DNA from 3 places in the Paenibacillus sp. J22P15 genome. Region 2 is predicted to be linked to each of the others. Evidence: riboswitches for the same ligand, from Rfam matches in the RefSeq annotation. Region 2 holds a riboswitch; each other region holds the start of a gene.
What was found. Region 2 has a riboswitch for cyclic di-GMP ahead of AC0YN6_RS26425 (transglutaminase-like domain-containing protein). Riboswitches for the same ligand answer to the same signal wherever they lie in the genome.
Positions count from the first base shown of each region.

Region 1: it holds a riboswitch for cyclic di-GMP, as region 2 does, so the genes downstream of both, AC0YN6_RS15295 (LPXTG cell wall anchor domain-containing protein) here and AC0YN6_RS26425 (transglutaminase-like domain-containing protein) in region 2, are expected to answer to the same signal.
Region 3: it holds a riboswitch for cyclic di-GMP, as region 2 does, so the genes downstream of both, AC0YN6_RS17870 (hypothetical protein) here and AC0YN6_RS26425 (transglutaminase-like domain-containing protein) in region 2, are expected to answer to the same signal.

Region 1 is NZ_JBWDNT010000006.1:76,135-78,388, reverse strand. It holds gene AC0YN6_RS15295 (LPXTG cell wall anchor domain-containing protein) at 50-1,147, opposite strand; cyclic di-GMP riboswitch class II at 1,179-1,262, opposite strand; gene AC0YN6_RS15290 (hypothetical protein) at 1,509-1,970, shown strand; gene AC0YN6_RS15285 (ATP-dependent helicase ComFA) at 2,087-2,254, shown strand, end outside.
Region 2 is NZ_JBWDNT010000023.1:451-2,704, reverse strand. It holds gene lysS (lysine--tRNA ligase) at 1-1,106, shown strand, start outside; cyclic di-GMP riboswitch class I at 1,274-1,352, shown strand; cyclic di-GMP riboswitch class I at 1,405-1,483, shown strand; gene AC0YN6_RS26425 (transglutaminase-like domain-containing protein) at 1,496-2,254, shown strand, end outside.
Region 3 is NZ_JBWDNT010000008.1:85,056-87,309, forward strand. It holds gene AC0YN6_RS17855 (recombinase RecA family protein) at 1-205, shown strand, start outside; gene AC0YN6_RS17860 (uracil-DNA glycosylase family protein) at 225-800, shown strand; gene AC0YN6_RS17865 (helix-turn-helix domain-containing protein) at 819-1,091, shown strand; cyclic di-GMP riboswitch class I at 1,150-1,234, shown strand; gene AC0YN6_RS17870 (hypothetical protein) at 1,387-2,025, shown strand; gene AC0YN6_RS17875 (hypothetical protein) at 2,062-2,254, shown strand, end outside.

The sequences.
Region 1 (2,254 bases), on a different contig from region 2:
CACTCCTAAGCTGCTTATTAAGCAGTCTAGGAGTGCGAAGTTGAAGTATCTACCTTCTATTTCTTTGCTTACGGAGATTGAGGAAACCGACTGAAAGAGCGAATGCGCCGATAAGATAATATGGAATCGGACTGGATTCACCTGTTTTTGGGAGGGTACTTAGCGGAACTTGATCCTCCTCTACATCAATAACGGTATCGATTGGAGGCTCACCCTCTTCACCAACTCCGCCCACTGGCGGCTCTTCTTCATCTATTTCGATAATTGGCGTTGCCTCAGGGGATGGCGTAGGTGACTGGGTTACCGTAGGAGTTGCAGTAGGTGTAGCTGTAACTGTAGGTGTGGACGATGGTGTAGATGATGGCGACTCAGAAGGAGTAGTCACAGGTGTAGACGATGGTGTAGGTGAAGGCGACTCAGAAGGTGTAGTCTCAGGTGTAGATGTTGGTGTAGGTGAAGGCGACTCGGAAGGAGTAGCCACAGGTGTTGATGTTGGTGTAGGTGAAGGCGACTCGGAAGGAGTAGCCACAGGTGTAGATGTTGGTGTAGGTGAAGGCGACTCAGAAGGAGTAGCCACAGGTGTTGATGTTGGTGTAGTAGTTGGCGTTGGAGTAGGTGTAGGAGTAGTAGTAGTACAACTACTATTAAGCTTCACCTTCCAGGCTACAGCTCTGCTGCCGTGAGCATTTGAACCTAACTCGAGAAGCAAATCTCCACTGTAGATGTCTAATTGATAAGGCAAGCATGCTGGGATATCAATCGTGACGGTATACGTACCGGCTTTAGGATAAATAAAGGATTGTCCGTCATAGTGTTTTTGTAAGTGGTATGGAATTGTTGTATCGCCGGGACTTGCAACCCAGTCATCTGGACTTACATAAGATGAGAAACTGACTTGAACGCAATCGATTTTTGTCTTAAAGGTGGCAGTAGCTGTTCCGTCGTTATTATCTACGATGTTGGATTGTGCTTTAGGGATATCATCTCTACTGGTTGAAAATTGCTGGCAGCTATTCTCATTTGAGGGCACGGCTGCAGTTGTTTCTTGATTGTTTACGCCTTCTGCAAGAGCCAGGGAACTAAGCGTTAGCGAGAAAATCAGTAGGAGTGCTAAGCCCATTAACAATTGTTTTTTATAATAGCGCATTTTTCACTCTCCTCTTAGATAGGTAGTGGAGTTCTAAGAGGGCCGGTTACACTACTAGCTCCATATAATCCAAGTGTCCAGTTGCAGATTATATTTCATCGCTTCCCTGGTTATGATGATTGTAACAATCCACCTCTTCCTTTCTATATGCGTGAATTCCTTAAATATGTAAAGATTCATAATAAAATGATAACATATACCGTAGATTGCTCAAGGGTGTTTCTTTGTCATAAAATGACTGAAATTAGGAGAAAAAAGGGGACACTTTTTGACACAACGCACATTTTGTCATCTTGTCCAGAAGCAGCGGAACCAGTGGGCTCTTCATGGCATATAGTGTCACAAAGAGGAGGTGGCCGCCATGTTTGAAGTTCTACTACTTATTGTTGGCTGTTATGTTTTGGCTGCATTGTCGGTGCATCTGGCGTATCGAATTTGGCGAGTGCGACAGAAATCGAGCAAGCATTACGTGCTTGTTGCGGACGTCCGGCAAAAAAATATGGAATGGTATGTACGATCGCTGTTTTATTTCTCCAAGCGAATGGGCAAGAATGTTCGATTGACGATTGTTGATCAAGGGGTAACGGATGAAACACTAGCTATTGTTGAACGACTAACCAGAGAAGGCAATGAGGTCATAGTACACCCTAATGGAAATGGTTCACTAATCACAAACGATGATGGTAAGCGTTTACAGAAAAAAGGTGTAGATGGAACCCAGCTGCTGTGGCTGCTGCAGGCAGAAGGGATTGTATCGCATTCCGATCATGCAGTGCTGGTTGATTTGCAAAACCCAGCTGATTTGTCGAAAATGCCATTTTAGTATATACTTTGCGGTAATGAAATAATTGGAGTGAAGCACACTCAATGGCGCGAACTGCGTCGTTGGGTGTGCTTTTTTTTGTTTTTAGGTACGTATCGTGAAGGGAGCGGATGAGAATGAAGGCTCAGGTATATGTTGTGGAGGTATGCGGATGCTGGAAGGCTTGGGTGACCATAAATGCGAAAGTGGACAAGCAATTTTGGATGAATGGGGCATTTGATGAAGCGGGTTGTGTTAATGAAGAAACTGCGGATGAAGGCTGGTTATTGCAAGAGGCGCTCCCG
Region 2 (2,254 bases):
CAAAGGATATCGAAGTTTTGACGAAGTCGCTTCTTCCATTGCCTGATAAATATCATGGTTTGAAGGACGTAGAGCTTCGTTATCGTCAGCGTTATGTTGACCTTATCGTAAATCCTGATGTACAACAAACCTTTATCACTCGTTCAAAAATCATTCAATCCATGCGTCGCTATCTGGATTCCCGCGGGTATCTAGAAGTAGAAACGCCGACCTTACATTCGATTGCAGGCGGTGCGGCAGCTCGTCCGTTCGAGACGCATCATAATGCTCTCGACATGCAGCTCTATATGCGTATCGCAATCGAGCTTCATTTGAAGCGATTAATTGTAGGCGGACTAGAGAAAGTATATGAGATTGGCCGCGTATACCGGAATGAGGGTATTTCTACTCGTCACAATCCGGAATTTACGATGATTGAACTGTATGAGGCATATGCTGACTACAAGGATATTATGGAATTGACTGAAAATGTTATTGCGCATATCGCGCAAGAGGTTCTCGGCACAACGAAGATTACTTATCAAGGTCAAGAAATTGATTTGACTCCGCAGTGGCGTCGGGTTTCTATGGTCGATCTTGTTAAAGAAACGACAGGTGTTGATTTCGGTGTGGAGATGAGTGACGAAGAAGCTCATCGTTTGGCGAAAGAGCATAAAGTTGCTGTTGATCCTCATATGACGTTTGGTCATATTCTTAACGCATTCTTTGAACAGTTCGGAGAGCATACGCTTATTCAACCGACTTTCGTTACCGGCCATCCTGTTGCGATCTCGCCGCTTGCTAAGAAAAGCGATGCAGATCCGCGCTTCACAGATCGTTTTGAGCTATTTATCGTAGCTCGTGAGCATGCAAATGCATTTACGGAGCTTAACGACCCGATTGATCAGCGTGAACGATTCGAGTCACAGCTTCTTGAGCGAGAGCAGGGCAACGATGAAGCGCATGGTATGGATGAGGACTTTATTCGTGCTCTTGAATACGGCATGCCGCCGACTGGCGGACTAGGAATCGGCATTGACCGTTTGATCATGCTGCTAACTGATGCTCCTTCTATCCGTGATGTGCTGTTGTTCCCTCATATGAGAGACCAACGTTCAGCTGAATAAGAGTAAATCTAAAGAACCGCACGGCATGTAGCCGCTAGCGGTTCTTTTTTTTTTGCGATGAGCCTTTGCAGCAGCAATCTTCAAAAACTGCCAAAATACGATTTTTACTCACAGCTTTTCTATTGATTCGATAGATTCATATGATAAAATAGAACTAATAAAGCTAAGCACGACAACGGCAAACCTATCGAAAGGTAGGGACGCAAAGCTAAAGGGCCTTCCGTAAGATGGCAGCCAGCTACCGAATGGACAGGCTTTTTTTTTGTTTTATAGAGGAGATAACATCTTGTAGCGCTTCACACGATAACGGCAAACCTATCGAAAGGTAGGGACGCAAAGCTATAGGGCCTTCCGTAAGATGGCAGCCAGCTACCGAAGGGAGTTTGTTTATGCGCAAGTTTATATTACTAATCACAGCTTTTGTTCTTTTCGCATCCATTAATGTAACTGTCGTTCAAGCGAGTAATGAGAAAGCTTCTGAATGGCTGAATACAGATAATCTGGATAACGGTGTTGTCTCCGTACAATACGCAGTGAAGGCTAAAGTGAAAACAAAGCTTATGATTGTTAAAGGCTCATCCAAATACACCTACAACTTAACTGCCGGGAAAGCTAGGGAGCAGTTCCCGTTACAACTTGGTAATGGTCAATATACGATTTCATTGTTAGAGAATACATCGGGCAACAAATACAAGCTGGTGAAGAAACAACTCGTTACACTCAAGTTGAAGGATAATAAAGTTCTATATTTAAATTCAATTCAAAACATTGAATGGTCGACTACAAGCAGTGCAATCGTCAAAGCAAAGGAATTAACAAAAAATAAAAAGACCGATAGCGAGAAAGTAAAAGCAATCTATAACTACATCATTACAAATGTTGATTATGATAACCAATTGGCTGCTAATCTGCCCGTAGATTACCTCCCGAATATCGATCGTACATTTAAAACCAAAAAAGATATTTGCTACGGATACGCTTCATTGTTTGCAGCAATGCTCCGCAGCGTTGATATTCCCACTAAGCTAGTGATGGGGCAGTCGTCTTACGTCGATGTTTATCATGCATGGAATGAAGTTTACTTGGATGACAAATGGGTTACGATTGATCCAACGGTCGATGCGGGCTTCAAGAAGGGTAACAAAAAG
Region 3 (2,254 bases), on a different contig from region 2:
AAATAAGCTCGTTTGGCAGGGCAAGGAAGCATTGCTTGATGCGCTACGTAGTTCACCTGCCTTGTATGATTACACAAATAATGTGGTGCTTGGCAATATTCCACGCGATGCACAGTTTGTCGAAGAGCAGCCAGATGATGGACCAGCTCCTACGGATGAAGAATTGGCTCGCGAAGAAGACCCTGCCATGATGGCATTAATTTAATGAATAGGAGGCGTTTTGCATGAGCACAGCTTACGAGGACCCAAAGATCTTCGTTAATCAGTTGGTGGGCATGCCGGACGGCTGTTTACTTGAAATGTCGCACGACGAATTGCTGCAAAGCATTCGTTATTGTCAATCTTGCCCGCTTAGCTCTTATGCGAAGCCGCTATCACTCCACAATCGAACAGCTCGAATCATGGTCATCGGGGAAACTCCCGATGACGTTTTATTCGAAACCGAGAGTGGATCAGTTCTGGCAGGACTCCTACGACGTTTCGGTATACTGCCGCAAGAAGTCTATGTGACATCCATGATTAAGTGTCGAGACGGTAAGGATGCTGCTGCTTGCAGCAATCATCTGAATGCTGAGGTTATGACCGTTCGACCTTCCGTGGTCGTTCTTCTAGGCTCTTCAGTCGCATCAGCTTTTGATCCTAAGCCGGCCATCAATAAATGGCATACGATTTATCCTGGCGTATACGGCCTAGAAACATATAATTTAATAGCCGCCAGGCATGATCCATCCAAAATGGCCATGCTTCATGATCAATTCGCCTATATTGCTCAAAACCGTCATAACATGCAGCATGTGTAGGCTAGGAGGATTAAAAAGATGGATGAGAAAACTTTTAATGTCACACAGGCTTCGCTCATTTTAGGTGTTCATCGCGATACGATTATTTATTGGGAAGAAAATAATTTAATACCAAAAGCTAAACGAAATCCTAGCAACAACTATCGCATTTATTCCGCCTCTGCGTTAAAAGAGATCGCGACGTTCCGGAAAATGTTTGACCTAAATATTGACAAACAAATAGATGGGTATCTAAACCGAAAATCAACTCTATCAAATTCGGTTAATTGTAGAAAAAAACCTGCATATTGACACAGCAAATAATGCCTTATATAATCATAGTTTATTCTATGAAATTGGACTCTTATCTTAAACGACACGGCAAACTTATCTAAAGGTAAGGACGCAAAATTACGGGCCTAAAGATATTAATCCATGGCGGCCGAATTTCCGAACCTGAGCTAATTCCCTCCAATACATATAATTGTAATGCATTATTTATATTGTCATGATATAATGTATTGCAAATAGGTGATATTGCTAATATGCAATACCTTGCAATGTGCCAATTGCTGGGTTGCCAATTTTCAAGGAGGGGAAATTTATTATGTCGGAGAGCCTGATTGAAAGCCTACTAAGTAAAAATGAATTACTTGTACATGAATACATTAAAGAAGAAGCCGCAATTCATGGATCTGTTAAAGAACCAATGGATTCGATGGCTAAAAATATTCTAAGTCGATTTAGTGACCGTATTCCTGCGAGAAATCGGAATACTTCTAGTGGCCCTACAGAGGAAAAGTCGTTTAGCGAGGCGACTGTTCATCGAGCTGTTAGAAAGTTGCAAGGCGAAGGCATTATACAAGTGAAAGCTTCTCGAGACAAATCATTGCCGAATGAAATTATATATTTCGGACTGCCCGATGAGGGTGAACAATTCAAAGAATTGGTTGACATGTCATCTAAAATCACACTTAACTTGGAACGCTGGCAAACAATGGTGAATCGAACTAAGCAAGAGGTTCAAAATGTAAAGCGTGAAAACCGGAATCTTTACAAGGAGCTTGATGGAATAGGTGATCGTCTTAAAAAGGCACAGGCACTCAACGCTGCCCTTCAAGATCAACTACGCTTGGTAGAGTCGGATGAAAATCCCTTTAAGGCGGGCAATGTGATTTCAATTACGGATCTCGGAAATGGAACAATTGGATATGTCGTCGCAAGAGAGAACACACTATCTCAATAATAAACCATCGCAATAACAACTAGAGGAGAGCGCATAATGGACATAACCGACACTTCTGTAAAGGCAAAATGGCTTGCCCAGTCATTAATTCGTCATGCTGGGAACCATAATGAGCATTTTGAGGAGAAAATCGTTGAGGCTGCAAGCCTGAACGGAGTAACTTTACAGGAGCTGCGACACTGCATTCAGCAAGAGCTACAATCTCGTTTGGACAACTTCTGCGATGTTG